3 regions of the Paenibacillus xanthanilyticus genome follow, and region 2 is predicted to be linked to each of the others. Evidence: riboswitches for the same ligand, from Rfam matches in the RefSeq annotation. Region 2 holds a riboswitch; each other region holds the start of a gene.
The links. A riboswitch is a leader RNA that binds a small molecule or an ion and turns the genes downstream of it on or off. The one in region 2 is predicted to bind cyclic di-GMP.
Positions count from the first base shown of each region.

Region 1 (5,047 bases), 2.0 Mb from region 2:
TACCTTGATGAGCGGCCCAAGCCCTTTCTCGTTATAATCGGTCGCCTTGAATGCGCTGGCATTGTTCACTTGCACGACCGCATTGCGCAAAAACTTCGCTTTTTCGTGAATGTCAAGTAGCAGCGGGTACGCTTCCGCCGTGAACATGCTGCCTTTGCCTGCAACAACATCGCTGCCGATCACGTTGGCATGTATGATCAAGGAATGGCCTGTCTTAATCCGAGCAATGTTCACGTTCCCGCGTACCATGACGCTGCCCTCTGCCTCCACGGTCATCCCGTCTTGGACGGTTCCCAAAATATCGACGTCGCCTTGAAAGCGGATATTGCCCGAGGCAATGTCTACATCAGCGCCATGCACCAGTTTGGGGACGATGGAGAGTTCGGCGTGAACGCCTTTCTGCACAAGATTCGGCCGTCCGGATTGAATGGACAACACCTTCGTTGGGTCGTCCAGCAGGGTGACGCCCTCGCCCAACTTCAATTGCAGCTCGTGCACCGGTTCCGGCTCCACGCGCCTACCCATGACATCGAGTCCAGGCTTCCCGGGCTCGGGCGGCATAATTAGCCCAATGACCCTGCCTTCCGTTACGGATGGGAACTCTTTGATTTCGCGGTAATCGATCGTGCCGTCCGGACGCGTCTTCGGCATGATGGCCTGATTCTCGTTCGTCTCGAACAAGGGCTTCAAATAACCGTTTTTGCCCGGGACCGGCTCCTGCCCAATCGCGATCTCGAAACTGCCGCGGACGACGCTTTTGCACGCCATGGCGATATTCTCGGATAGAATGCCGACCGTTACGCCCCGCGCTTTGAGTTCGTTCAAGACATCCTGCATGTTAATGGCGAGCGGCTGTTTATCTTCGGCGGCGAGAAGTGTCAGATGCGAGGTCGGGGCCTGATCTTTGAGCGTGCGAGTGATGCGAAAACCGGGCTCTACGTTCAGGCGAGCCTTCATGTTCCGGTCGTCAATTTCGATTGACCAGACGGGGCGTTGATCCTCATTGATCAGTTCCACGCGAAAGACGTCTCGCTCCACGATCGTCGTCGTTTGCTCGACCAGGTTCCCATTCTTGTACAGCTTCCCCTCTTTCATAGGGCTTATTAACGGAAATTGGTCGGGCGCGTCCAGGGTGCCGATGATGCCATTTTCAATCCACGCTTTGCCTGAATAGGCCTTCGAACGGGAACTGTGCGCCTCGGTAGCCTTCGTATGATTCGGTTGTTTCGATTGATCCGCTTGATCCGCTTGAGTGCCGGATAACTCCTCCGATATGTATTCTTCCAGCGCTACGGACATCGGGGAGCGGCTCTCCTCCTTGGAGATCTCGGTCTTTCGGGTCACGCGGACGACCGCTTTTTTGGCCATGAGTCCCAGAACGCCGCGCGTTTCCGACTCCAATATTTCAATATGAACGTGATCTTTCGTTGTGCCGAGCAGCGTTAATGCCGTTTCCACCGCATGCTGAACCGTTTTGCCTCTCGATATGACGCTTGCTTCCACTGCAATCACCGTCCTTATTCGCCTGTAAAAAAGGAAGGGACCGCCAGAATGGCAGTCTCTCCGGCCCCATTCGGTAACCCGGCTGCCGACGTAATGACGTAGGCCCGCCGCTTTGCGTCCCCGACTTTCGTACGAGTTTGCCTTTATCATGATGTATCTGCCAATATCTAGGATAAGAGGATCGATATGATACAGATATCGTCGCTTCGGTTTTGCTTGATTACGGCCACTTCTTCCAAGAACGATTCATTCGACTGGCCGCGCAGCAAAGAGACATAGTCGGACAGCTTATTAATGCTGACCGATACCGGCACGCCCGGCGTCTCCACGAGCCCATCCGTATATAGAATGATCCGCGTTTGGTTCTCATAGTGAAGCATTCCCGTTTTGACGGGCGGATTCTTCTTCACGCCGATCGGAACCGTCGTCGTGGTTAACCGGTCGATGACCTTGTCATTGGACAGCACAAGACCCGGCGGATGACCCGCGTTGAAATAATGAATCATTTTCGTTTTCACGTCGACGAGCAGATAGAGGGCCGTAAAATAAATCAGCTTCTTGCCGCCGCCGAACAACTGCACCATTTGCTCGTTTAATTCCGTAAAGACGCGTTCAGGCTCGACTTCTTGCCTAATCGTCCGCTCGAGCAATGACCGAACCGACATCGTGATGAGCGCCGATGACAAACCATGACCGGACACATCAAGCACCAATATGGCGTATTGATCCTCCGAGACCTGAGCCCAGTAGAACATATCGCCCGAAACTTCGTCGGACTCAAGATATTTGCCATGAATTTGGATGTTGCCGTCGACAATCGGTTGACTCAAGACGCTTTTTTGAACCTGCTTGGCCAACTGAAGCTCCCTGCGAATTTTGATCTCTCTGGCAATCCGGGCATTCATCTCTCTCTTCAGACTCAGCGCGGATTTGACCCGAGCCAGCAGTTCGTACTGCTCAAAGTCTTTTTGGATGAAATCCATTCCCCCCGCCAAAAACGCATCCATAATTTGGCTTTTGCTGGCCGTAATGAAAATGATGGGCGTGTCCTTATACGTATCGTGTTTCTTAATGATTTTACACGCTTCGATTCCGTCCATGCCGGGCATGACAATGTCCAGCAGGATTAAATTGATCTGCACCGTGGTTTTCTTGGGACGTTCCTCGTCATGGATACCCAAAAACATAAAGGCTTCATCAGCGGAGCTAGCCGTGTGAACATTTGCGTAACCTTCTCGTACTAAGACATCCCGGAACAAATGCTGCATCATCGGCGAATCGTCAACGATCAGAATACCCATGAGCCCCTCCCCTCTTGGCGCAATTACCTCACTTCGACATAACCCGACAATTTGACCGTATTATCCTTTATTTTGACCTCATCCGTTAAAAATAAGCCCTATCAAAAGGCCAAGCAGCTGGAGCTGTCCTTGTACGTCAAGGAATCGAACACATCCGGATTGCCGATCATCTCGCCCAATCCTACACTGGCGGCGTAAAGCCGTTATCGTCACCGCCCTTTCACCTTGTTAGCGGTCCGCAAAGGGAGCAATTCCCCTCCTATTACCTATTATCTTCGCGCCTCACCTGACGATAAATAGAGCATATACAGGACGTAAGTTATCCGTTGCGTTCTCATCTATATCGAAGGGGATAGCGAAATGAAACTTCTACGAAACCTCAGCATATCGAAAAAACTGACACTTCTGATCTTCGTAAGCGCGGTAGGACTCGGGTCGGTCGGCACACTGGGCATCAATTATATGAGAGACATTGCCCAAAACTCGGAGCATATGTACGAGCACAATTTGATCCCGCTGAATACCATCATGCAGATTCGGGTCAACGCCAGAGCAAGCGACGCGTACACGCTTGAGCTGCTGACGACAGAGGACCCCGCTCGCAATCAGGAGCTCATCGACGAAATCGCCTCCGCTTGGGAAGAGATCGATGCGATGATCGACGAACTCGCCAGCAGCGAACTTACGGCTGAAGAGAACAAACTGCTGACGCAATACCGGGAGCATGCCGCGAATTTGGCGAAGGCCCGCAGCGAAGTGATCCAGTTGGCCGCAGCCAATAAGAACGCCGAAGCGTACGCGCATTATCACGAGAACGTGGAAGCGATGCGCAAGCTGGTGAACGACACGCTGAAAGCGCTGCAGAAGTACAACGTCGAAAATGCCGGCATCATTAACGAAACCAACCAGCAAGATGTAAAAGACGTCACGGTGTTCGTCTCCTCCGTCGTCGCTGCCGCGCTTCTCGCTCTCGTGGCGCTCAGCCTCGTGATCTCGCGCATGATCGTCAAGCCGGTTAAGGAAGTCAAGCGATTGCTGACCGAAGCGGAACAAGGCGATTTCACCGTGAAAGGCAGCTATATTTCGAAGGATGAAATCGGCCAGCTCGTCGCATCCCTGAACAGTATGACGGCGAATCTCCAGACGGTGTTCGGCTCTGTCCACGAGTCGACCTTCCAAGTCGCCGCGTCAGCCGAAGAGCTGAGCGCCAGCGCCGTGCAGAGCAGCAAGGCGAGCGAACACGTCACGCTCACGGTGCAGGAGCTCGCGGTCGGGACGGATAAGCAAGCGCAGCTGGTATCCGATAGCACGAACGCGATATCCGACATGGCCGGCTATACGCAATCGATCGCCGACTCGACGGACCGGATGAAGCAGGACGCCCTGCACGCGTCGGCCGTGTCGTCCGAGGGCAACCAAGCGATCAGCGAAGTGGGTACGCAGATGAACTCCATCTACGCCAACGTGAGCAGCTTGTTCGACGCGGTAAAAAGCTTGAACGAGCGCTCGAACGAAATCGAGCAGATCACGAATGTCATCTCCGGCATCTCGGCACAGACCAACCTGCTCGCCTTGAATGCGGCGATCGAAGCCGCGCGCGCGGGCGAACACGGCAAAGGATTCGCCGTCGTCGCGGGCGAAGTGCGCAAGCTCGCCGAACAGTCCAATCAATCGACAGACCAAATCTCGCAGCTCATTCAACTGATTCAGCAGGATACGGAGACGACGCTGCGGACGATGGAGAAAGCGGCGCAAGAGGTGAACAGCGGCTTGACGGTCGTGAATCATGCAGGCGGCTCGTTCCAAAAAATCGAGCAGGCGGTCAGCAGCGTCGTCGCGCAAATCGAAGACATTTCCGCGGATCTGCGGAAGCTGGCCGACGGAACGGCGAACGTGAACGCCTCGATCCGGGACGTTCACGCGGTCGCGAGCGACTCGGCATCGATGACGCAGAACATCTCGGCCGCGACGGAAGAGCAGCTTGCCTCCATGGAAGAGATCTCGTCTTCCTCCCAAGCGCTTGCCAGCTTGGCGGACGATCTGCAGCGCATCATCAAGCAATTTAAAATCTGACTACAATAAATAACAATAGGGTATCCTCGTCATCTAATGACGAGCGATACCCTATTGTTGCATTTTGCGATTCCCTTATTTTCCGACCCCCGCGACCGAGCTCTTCCGATACTGGTTGGGGGATACGCCCACCGCCTTCTTGAACGCCGTGCTGAAGTAATGCTGGGTCT
Region 1 is NZ_JBHUHA010000001.1:1,331,872-1,336,918, forward strand. It holds gene ACFSKT_RS05460 (flagellar assembly protein A) at 1-1,512, opposite strand, end outside; cyclic di-GMP riboswitch class I at 1,573-1,655, opposite strand; gene ACFSKT_RS05465 (SpoIIE family protein phosphatase) at 1,671-2,804, opposite strand; gene ACFSKT_RS05470 (methyl-accepting chemotaxis protein) at 3,165-4,877, shown strand; gene ACFSKT_RS05475 (response regulator) at 4,953-5,047, opposite strand, start outside.
Region 1: linked by a shared signal. The riboswitch ahead of ACFSKT_RS05460 (flagellar assembly protein A) and the one ahead of ACFSKT_RS14515 (PilZ domain-containing protein) in region 2 are both predicted to bind cyclic di-GMP.

Region 2 (5,047 bases):
GCGCGCGCAGCTGCTTGAAGTCATCGGCTACAAAGTGCAGCTGCTCGAATTTATCGATCCCGAGCACACGCCCAAAAATTTGCTGATCCGGGCCACGGCCGGCGGCAAGGCGAGCGCGCGCAAATGGGCGGAATACGTTGCCTTCCGGGATGGACTGAATCTTTCGCCCTATCTGGAATCGGCGCTTTCAGACCGTCTAGCCGCTATCAAGTAATCCTTAATGACTAGCAATGAAAAATATCACATACGGATTGTCGGCGGAAATCGCGTATGCTAGAATTAAACCGTACGCGAGTCCCGGTAATTAGTTCGTTTTAAAGGGTTTAGGAATGATCGTTTTGGGACTGATGGCAGGGGTGGATCTCTGCCTATTCCTCGTTCTTTTTGAGATGTTCGTTCATAGCGTAGTCATAGTTTCATCACCGCCGAAGCGAGGAAGAAGGGGCGCGGCCAAGCAGTCGGACGATGAGAAGGAGAGGATACGGTGGCATATCGGGGGAGGATAACCGCGCTGGCGGCCGCGATCGGCTTGTCCGGCTGCGCCGCGCTTTACGGGCTCTGGCCCGAGGAGAGCGGCCTGTTTCGGGCAAGCGCCGGCGCGCTGCTGTTTGCCGCCGTCTCCTTCCCCGTAGGCTGGTGGCTTGGCCTGAAGCATGATCGGCTGGCCCGGATGGCCGCCATGGATCCGCTGACGGGTGTGTACAATCGGCGCTTCGTGGAGAGCGGATTCGTTCGATTGGCAGCTCGCGCCGGCAAGCAACGCAAGCGAATGGCGGTCATGCTGATCGACGTGAACGACTTCAAGCAGGTCAACGATTCCCATGGACATGCCCAGGGGGACGCGGCGATCCGCGAGGTCGCGACGGCGCTTCAGAATGGCGCACAGCGCGGGGAGATCGTGGCGCGGTGGGGCGGGGACGAATTTTTGGTCATCTGTCCGTATGCGGACGACAAGACCGTCGCCGTCTTCTTGCGAAGGGTCCGCGAGCTGCTGGAGCACGCAACGCTTCGAACCGGCGTCCGGCTAGCCGTATCGGCGGGCGTCGCTTCGTATCCGGCGGACGGCGTACATCTGGGCCAGCTCGCGCAGCTTGCCGACGAACGCATGTACGCGGACAAACTATTGGGCAAGCGCCATAAAGCCGAAGAGGAAGCGATGCAGCAGGCGGCTCAAGCACAATAAACAGGCAATCAAAGGCGGAATGGCACAATGAGGAAAGCGCATATAACCTCGGTTAGGCCGGGGGATAAATTGGGGCGCACCGTCTTTCAAGAGAATGGCAATGTTCTGCTGGGGGAAGGCGTAGAATTAACCCAACGATTTATCGATCGGCTTGAGAATTTGGGCATCGACATGCTCTATATCCAGGATGACATGACCGAAGATTTGGAGCCGAGCTCGGCGATTCAGGACGAGACGCGGCGCAAGGCGATGGCCGAAGTCCACAAGACGATGACCACGCTCATGGATACGCACAAGACCAAAGGGCGCACGGTCGCGCCGGAGCTTGGCCGCACGTTCCGCACGGTATTCGGTCAAATGATGCAGGACCTCTCCGCAAGACAAGACATGCTTGTTAGCCTGACGAATATTCAGGCCATGGATTCTTACTTATTCAATCATTCAGTCAACGTTGCCATTCTCGCGGGCATCATAGGCGTGGCCAAAGGCTACAACCGCAATCAGCTGGAGGAGCTGGGCGTCGGCGCGCTGCTGTTCGATATCGGCATGACGCAGGTGCCGAAAGAATTGCTCGCCAAGGCGGCTTTCCTTAGCGAAGCGGAGCGGGGCCTGGTTCAGAAGCACGCGGAAGACGGGTTCAACTTGCTTCGCGCGCAGCACGACGTCTCTTTATTATCGGCCCATTGCGCGTTCCAGCATCATGAGCGGTTCGACGGGAGCGGGTATCCGCGCAAGATCAAAGGCGACGAGATTCACGAGTACGCGCAGATTATCGCCATCGCGGATGTGTACGACGCCTTAACCTCGCCGAGGCCGCACCGCAAACGGCATACGCCGACGGAAGCGATCGAGTTTCTGTTCGCGGCGGGCAACACGTATTTCGACGTCAACCTGATCAAATTGTTTTGCAAACATATTTCCATCTACCCGATCGCGACGACCGTGCTTCTAAGCTCCGGCCAGATCGCCGTCGTATCCGCCAACAACCCGCTGGCCGTCCATCGTCCGACGGTGCGGATCATTCGGGAAGCGGACGGCAATCCGCCGGCCGCGGCGTACGAGATCGAGCTGAAGAATTCCAACAATCTGCTCATCGTCAAGGAAGTTTAACTACAATCGAATGCAGGACAAAGGCAAACTTGTCGAAAGACAAGGACGCAAAGCTAAAGGGTCTACCGTTTGCGCGCATCGCGAACAATGACAGCCTGGCCGCCGAAGCGAGGGCATCCGTGAACAGGATGACGAAGTCGGCTTAAGTACCAGGGAGCGGCTTTTTTTATTTTGTATCCACGGAGGTCACATCCATCATGACGAGAACATCAAGAGTCGAACAAACCGCCGTATATGGCAAAGAAATGACGACGTATCCCCTAGAGACGCTCCTGCACAGCAGGACGGTGGTCGAGAAGGACGGATACGTATCCACGGGACTGCTGACCCATGTGGAAGGCGAGATGCTGGAGATCGAGATGTCCGAATTCAAATCGTTTCATTTGGGAGATCCAGTCCATCTCACGCTCTATTCGCCGGTGGGCATCCAGCGGATGCAATCCACGGTCATCGCGAAGGCGGAAGGGTCGCTTGCGGTGCTGCTCCCGCCGAAGTCGCTCGCGGGCTTGGAGGAGAAGCGGGAGGCGAATCGCGTCGAGGTCCGGCTGGACGGCAGGCTTCAGCCGAGCGTCCGGGCGAATCAGACGGAAGCCGAGGAAGGCGATGAACAGCAGGCGGTATTCAAGACGAAGAACGTCTCGCTAAGCGGCATCGGCTTCGAGACCGTTCATAACGTGAAGCTCCGTATCGGCGATCTCCTGCCGGCGGTCGTCTCGATGGGCTTCGAGCTCAGCTGCCATATTGAAATCGTCCGAAGCGAGACGGAAGGCGAGTTTTGCTTTTACGGCGCCCGTTTTGTGGAGCTGAACGAGCTGCAGGCAAGAATGCTTCGCGCCTTCTTGATCCGCGAGCAGGTGTCGAATTATTACCGGGTCAAGGAGAAGCGCAAGGCGCTTGCGCGGATGTAAGACATTGGCGCGCTGCCCGCGAATGTAGGAGGATGAGGGGAACCGGCCGCGGCCGCGTTTCCCTTTTTCAATATATAGGAGAGTCCAACCACTCTGCTGTATGACCGCGGAATGCCGCCGGTTGAAGCTGCGCGTCATCTGCCGAGGACCGTCAAATCTACCGTATCCAATCCTCCCGAAAATAGGTGATAGACCGCGTGCGTTCGTCCGGTCCGCGCTTGTTTCCCTAGCATATGCTATAGGAAACTTACGAGGAGGGGTTGGAAGAATGGCATCGACTCGAATAAAACCGAAGCGTCTCGCATCCAGCACGGGGAGGGTGATCCGGACAGCCAAAATACCGGTCGGAAGCACGCAATCCGTCTACTTGAACCGGTTGACGGTGCTGTGGGTCCAGAACAACGGCGTTACGTTCAGCACGAACGGGTTTTTCGCGCGTTTGTACCGGAACAATTCGCTGATCTCGACCGCCTTTTTCGACAACTTCGGCGTCGTGCAGTTCCGCAACGTCGGCGTGCTCACGACGTCTAACTTGACGATCCGCATCTTTAATTCCGCCGGCGTCCAGTTCCGTTCCCGGTCGATTCCGGCCGGCTCGGAAGCTTTCGCCGTCATCGGCTAACGCAGGTTGTGTGCCGGACGCTGCGTACGTGAGATGCCCTTCTGGCGGGCGTCCCTCGGGCGTGCGCGAAATAATCGAGTTTCTATTGAAAGAGGTAAACGCGAAAGAAAGAGGACCTCGACTTCCGCCACGATGGCGAAGCGAGGTCCTTTTTTTGCGCGCTACCCGCCGAACGCTTCACGGAAGGCCGCCTGCAGCTTGGCTAGGTCCACTTCCCACAGCTCGGCGATTTCCGCGCTGACATTCTCGTCCCACCAGTCGGCGAGCTTGCGGCGATTGCTCTGGTTTTCCGCGATCCAGGGCAAGTTGAGGGCGACTTTCTTGAAATACAGCTTTTCCGCCGCTTCCAGCTTCTCCTTGGGCACGTAGACGTTCAGGCGCTTGACGGTCCGGTACAGCTCGTTATCGCAGGCACGCCGAATTTTGCGCGCGGTCGGCAGTCCGGCCGCATGTTTGGATGGGGGGGATGGTTTCATCGTAACCGACTCCTCTCATTCCCCTATATATGCGCCCGGCTGCTGATTGGTCACCGGCCCGGCAGGCGCTTGTTATTGGACGTAGATGTAGCCGACCATCGGACCGTTATGCTCGCGCGTATCATGCGTTTGGCAGATGATCGGATAGGTGCCTTTCTGCTCCGCTTTGAATTTGACGACCGTTGTTTTGCCTTTTTCCACCGTTCCTTGAATGCCGAGTCCTTCGATGACGAACGGATGCGATTCGCCGCTGATGCCCGTCAGACGCAGCTCCACTTCCTCTCCGGCATTGACGAAGATGCTGCTTGGCGACCAGAGATACGCTTCGATCTTTTTGTTGTTCGCGTCGCGAGCCTCGAATTCGCCCGTCACCAGATGCATGACCCGCGTCTGGCTCGGCGTCGCCATCGCGGCCTGCGACTGGTTCCACTTGAAGCATACGACCGCTACGACTAACGCCAAGAGCAGGACCGCGAACAGCTTGATTTGCTTTTTGGTAATCACGAAAATGTTGGTCATGGAACGCCCACCTGCTTTCATCATATTGAACACAGCTAGTCTATGCGCGGGCTTGTTCACGCATGTCTGCCGGTTTGGACAAAGCGGCGCCGAGTGACGGAATTGTCACTTTATTGTGTGTCTGGTCTTATGGAGGCATGGCACTCAATGTGCTAGAATACCGATAGAGACAGAAGCGACAAAATTTAGAAATGTTAGGAGACGGAGAATGGAGTGGATTCACGAGCTA
Region 2 is NZ_JBHUHA010000001.1:3,372,151-3,377,197, reverse strand. It holds gene ACFSKT_RS14530 (class I SAM-dependent methyltransferase) at 1-214, shown strand, start outside; gene ACFSKT_RS14525 (GGDEF domain-containing protein) at 485-1,183, shown strand; gene ACFSKT_RS14520 (HD-GYP domain-containing protein) at 1,211-2,293, shown strand; cyclic di-GMP riboswitch class I at 2,306-2,400, shown strand; gene ACFSKT_RS14515 (PilZ domain-containing protein) at 2,491-3,201, shown strand; gene ACFSKT_RS14510 (hypothetical protein) at 3,470-3,823, shown strand; gene ACFSKT_RS14505 (dehydrogenase) at 3,985-4,299, opposite strand; gene ACFSKT_RS14500 (cupredoxin domain-containing protein) at 4,372-4,818, opposite strand; gene uptA (undecaprenyl phosphate transporter UptA) at 5,027-5,047, shown strand, end outside.

Region 3 (5,047 bases), on a different contig from region 2:
TGTATACGGCACGAACAATCCGAGCCAGCTTATTTTCGACTGCTCGTCCTTTACGAAATACGTGTTCGGCAAGAGCGGCGTCAGCCTCAAGTGGGGCACGGCGAGCCAGAAGAAGCAGGGAACGTACGTATCGAAGAGCAACCTGCGCAAAGGCGACTTGATTTTCTTCAACAACGGCAGGACATCGACGATCAGCCACGTGGGCATCTATATGGGCAACGGCCAATTCATTCATAATACGATCGGCAGCAAAGTAAACGGCGTGGTCATCGCCAAGCTGAGCGATTACACGAAACGCTATTCGACGGCGCGCCGCGTGCTGTAAGGCCATGCAAAGAGAAAGCTATGACTAGCCGGACTAGTCATAGCTTTCTTGGCGTCTTGGGCCTGGTGCCTAGGAGCAAAGAAACGGTATCCGCCCCGGGAATGTGCTAGTATAGCAATAGAGCAATAGATCAGGATACATCGGCAAGTTGAAAGGAGTTGAAGCGGCCATGCCGAAAATCATACCCCCGACCTTCTTATTTATCGGCAATGAGCCAATGCTGGACTTTACGAACACGCGCATCATGGCAGGCGGGCAGCCGCTCGACCTGTTGACCGATTTCGACGCGCTGCTGGATTGGATGGGCAAGGCAGGTCTGCTCACCAAGGAAGCCGAGGCTGCGGCATTGACGTGGAGCGAGGAGGCGAAGGCACGCCTGCATGGCGCGGCCATCGAACTCCGCGGCCATCTGCTGGCCGTAATCCACAGCCTATTGGCAGGCGAGCAGGTGAATGTAGCGCATCTGGCGCCGATCAACCGCCTGCTCGACCATCAGGCATTCGCGACCCGGCTCTATCTGGAGAACGGCATTTTCCGAGAGGAACGCCGCCGTCTGGTCCGCGGTCCGCTGGATCTGCTCGCGCCGATTGCCGAATCGACGGCGCGGTTCCTGAGCCGGAACGAGCCGCATCTGCTGCGGAAATGCGAAAATCCGGATTGCGTCCTTCATTTCTACGACAACAGCAAGAACGGCATGAGACGCTGGTGCAGCCCCAAAACATGCGGCAACCGGATGAAAGTGACGGCTTACCTAGAGCGTCGGCGTGCGCAAAGCCAATCGAACAGCGAGACTTAGAAAGCGGGAGCTTTCGAGGTCTCGCTTTTTCATTGCCTCCGGAAAGCAGCACCTCATTTATTAACCTACAAAATTAATGTATACACATTAAATAATCATGTGTATAATACCCAATAAGACCATTTGAGCATTAAAAAGAGGTGGTTGTATGGCCAATCCTTATCATGACGGCGAGTTGGCGGTTCAGCGTATGGCCGGCGCCGAGATTGTCGCGCAGCAAAACGGCCGAAGCATTCGAGCTTCGATCGTGCCGGGTGCCGCCGCCTTCCTTGGTACGCAGACGCTCTTGATCGCGGCCGTGGGCGACGTCGGCGGGCGGATATGGGCGTCCTGCTTGACCGGCCCGCCCGGTTTCATCGCGGTACAAGGCGACAAGCGGTTAAGCGTGGCGTGGGAACCGGCGCAGGATCCGCTGCTTGCCGCCAGTCTGGCGGCGAATCCGCACATCGGCTTGCTGGCGATCGATTTGGGCAAGCGGTTTCGGCTGCGAATTAACGGGACCGGCACGCTTGCGCCGGACGGCACGCTCGACGTGGCGGCGGAGCAGGTGTACGGCAATTGCCCGAAATACATTCAGCAGCGAACCGCGCCGTCGTTCCCCGATGCGGACAGCTTGCCGGCAAGATGGACGCGTACCTCCCGGCTAAGCGAAGGCCAGCGACAGTGGATCGCCAGGGCCGACACCTTCTTCATCGGGAGCAGGAGCGCCGACGGGAAGATGGATGCTTCGCACCGCGGCGGCTCGCCGGGATTCGTCCGCGTCGTGGACGAGAGGACGATCGTGTTCCCCGATTATTTCGGCAACTCGATGTTCAACACGCTCGGCAATATTCACAGCCACCCGGGCACGGGATTGCTGTTCATCGACTTCGACAGCGGCGATGCGCTCCAGCTGACCGGCCGCTCCCGCATTATTTGGGACGAGGAGCAGATCGCGGCGTTCCCCGGCGCCGAGCGATTGGTGCGCTTCGAGCTGGCTGAAGCGCTTCATGCGCAGCGGGGGCCCGGGATCCGGCGAGCGTTCGTCTCCTATTCCCCGGTCAATCCGTCGCTGTAGCGAACGGAGCGACCGTCAAGGAGGTGGTGCGGGGCGCGGGAGCCCGGCAGGGGCAAGGTTCGATTCGAAAGTTTCACGGGTAGCCGGTAAGTTCACATTCATGAGGAGGAACGATCATGCCAGCGAACAAATACGTCCTTATTATTCAAGCGAACCAGCAGGATGTCGGCAAAGCCGTCCATGGCCTGCTGTACGGTCAGGAGCTGCACGAAGCGGGCTTCGAGGTCGACATTCTGTTCGACGGGATGGGCACGCAGTGGCCGCAGGAATTCGGCCGAGCCGACCATCCCTTCCACGCGCTCTACAAGCAGGTCATGCGGCTGGGTATCATAAAAGGCGGCTGTCAGGCGTGCTCCGGATTTTTCGGCGTGGAGAACGAGATGCAGGAGGCGGGCGTCGCCCTTGCGGGGAGCGAGAAGAGCGGCGGGCACATCCCGTTCGCGCAGTACGTCGCGGATGGGTTCCTGCCGATCGTGCTTTAGGTCAAATGCAGCCGCTTCGCTCCGTTGAACGGGAACCCCGATTTTGCCGCTAAAACGGGATATTCGCTTCCCTCGCATCTCGAGAGGCTTCGAGAGGCTGGGGGAGGCTTTTTTACGTCCTATCTCAGGTTTTTCGCAGCTTGGTCACTTGCAGAGATCGAACAATACCTCCCGCAAGATCGCCGCATTCCAATAAGTCATATGTAGTGGAATTTTATTCTCCGTGACTTTAGACCTATTTTCACTCCTCCATTCGACAACGTATTATAGATTCTAAGACGTACAACTAACTAACCAAGTGAAAAGGGCAAATCATGAGAAATCATGAGACGCAAAGCCATGGGCCTTAACCGCACGCGCGTGCGGCAGGCAGCCGGTTACCACAAGGCATCATAGACTAAATTCCTATGAACCTTGGCAGAGGTTTATTTTTTTTGCCCAATTTCCGGATTCGAAGAAAGGTAGGAAGAAGATGAGCGAGCGACAGGGTGCACGAAAACTATCATTGTTGGTTTCACTTTTACTTGTCATTCAACTGATGCTCCCAGCCGTGAACGTATTTGCGGCAGAGACCGCCAACAGCAGCATTTTGCCGCCGAGCAATGTCAGTTACCAGGTTACGGGGGCTGATGTTAAGTTAACGTGGAACACTGTATTCGGGGCCACCGGTTATCAAATTTATGAGATTACGGAAGGCCAACTCATTGTTCGCGGCACGACGGCGACCAACTCTTATACGATGAAGAGTATGAGCGAGGGGTCCTATACCTACGCAATCTCCACGCTTAGCGCGGAAGGCGAATCCGGACCGAGTGCTCCCGTAACGGCGGACGTCATCTATCCGGAGATGACCGCCCCGGTGCTTACCGTCTCCGTTCAGAATGGCAACGACCTTGTCCTGAACTGGACAGCTGCCGCCAATGCGCAGAGCTATAATCTATTTCAAATTCAAGAGGATGGCCAAGCGGTGCTAGTCCAAAACCAAGCTTCGCGCACATTCTCGGTAATTAACGTTACAGAGGGCACATACCGTTATGCTGTAAGCGCTGCAAATCCGTTATTCGGCGAATCGCCGCTTTCCGCACCGGCCGAGGTCACGGTTGTGTATCCCGTTATGGCGGCTCCTGGCAGCCCGAGCTTCACCGTAACGAATGTGAACGACCTCACGCTGAGGTGGGCGGCGTCCAGCTACGCAAGCAGCTATCGCATTTATCAACATATCAACGGCGAGAAAGTGTTGAAAACCACCACGACCGGCACATCGGCTGTTTTTGCAAATCATGCGGCCGGCGAATATGTGTACGAGATCCATGCCTATAGTGGTCGCTTTGGCGAATCGGCCGAAGGCAGCCGGATTACAGCAACCATCAGTTCTGTAACCATGACGGCGCCGACTAATTTTGAGGCAAAGCTGCAGAACGTGAATGATGTTCTCCTTACTTGGAAAGCGTCAGCCAATGCAACCAGCTATAAGGTGTATCAAATCGTGGATGGACAAGCCGTGCAGAAGAGCGTGGTGACAGGCACTTCCGTTACCTATACGAACCAGCCGGCCGGAGATTACCTCTATGAAGTGCGCGCCTACAGCGATCGCTTTGGGGAATCGGCACAAGGCAGCCAAGCCTCGCTTACGATCGGAGCGGTAGCACTGGCGCCCCCAAGCGGTCTTGCGTATAGGCTGTTGAACCTAAATGATGTTATTTTGACGTGGACAGCTAGCGCCAACGCAGAGAGCTATAAGGTTTATCAGATGGTCGACGGCCGGAAGGTGTTGAAAAGCACGGTGTCCGGCACAAGCGCGACCTACACCTTGCAGCCGGCCGGGAACTACGAATACGTTGTACATGCCTACAGCTCGCGTTTTGGCGAGTCGTCTGAGGGAAGCACGGTGACATTCACGATCGATCCCGTCCTCATGAAGGCGCCAGGCAACGTGAAATACGCAATCGCAAATGGGAATGACGTGACCCTTAGCTGGGATGCTTCGGAGTATGCGGATAGTTACAAGGTTTATCAGGTAGCCAACGGACAGAAAACTTTGAAAAGCACGGTAGTATCGAAATCGGTTACCTATTCGTACTTGCCGAAAGGGGATTACACCTACGAGGTGTATGCCGTCTCCTCTCGTTTTGGAACATCGGCGGACGCCGGCGCGGTGTCTTTCACGGTCGCGTGGCCGGTGATGGAGCCGCCTGCCAATGCGGTGCAGACGATTACGAACGCGACAAGCTTTACGTTAAGCTGGGATGCCGCCCCTTATGCGACCAGCTATAAAGTGTATCAAGTCGTCAATGGCCAGAAGGGGCTGAGAACCACAACATCCAGCCTGAATGTTACCTACACAGGCATGGCACCGGGGTCGTATACGTATATGATTCACGCGGTGT
Region 3 is NZ_JBHUHA010000002.1:2,753,980-2,759,026, reverse strand. It holds gene ACFSKT_RS29550 (C40 family peptidase) at 1-325, shown strand, start outside; gene ACFSKT_RS29545 (CGNR zinc finger domain-containing protein) at 495-1,121, shown strand; gene ACFSKT_RS29540 (pyridoxamine 5'-phosphate oxidase family protein) at 1,270-2,178, shown strand; gene ACFSKT_RS29535 (hypothetical protein) at 2,295-2,660, shown strand; cyclic di-GMP riboswitch class I at 2,957-3,045, shown strand; gene ACFSKT_RS29530 (OmpL47-type beta-barrel domain-containing protein) at 3,211-5,047, shown strand, end outside.
Region 3: linked by a shared signal. The riboswitch ahead of ACFSKT_RS29530 (OmpL47-type beta-barrel domain-containing protein) and the one ahead of ACFSKT_RS14515 (PilZ domain-containing protein) in region 2 are both predicted to bind cyclic di-GMP.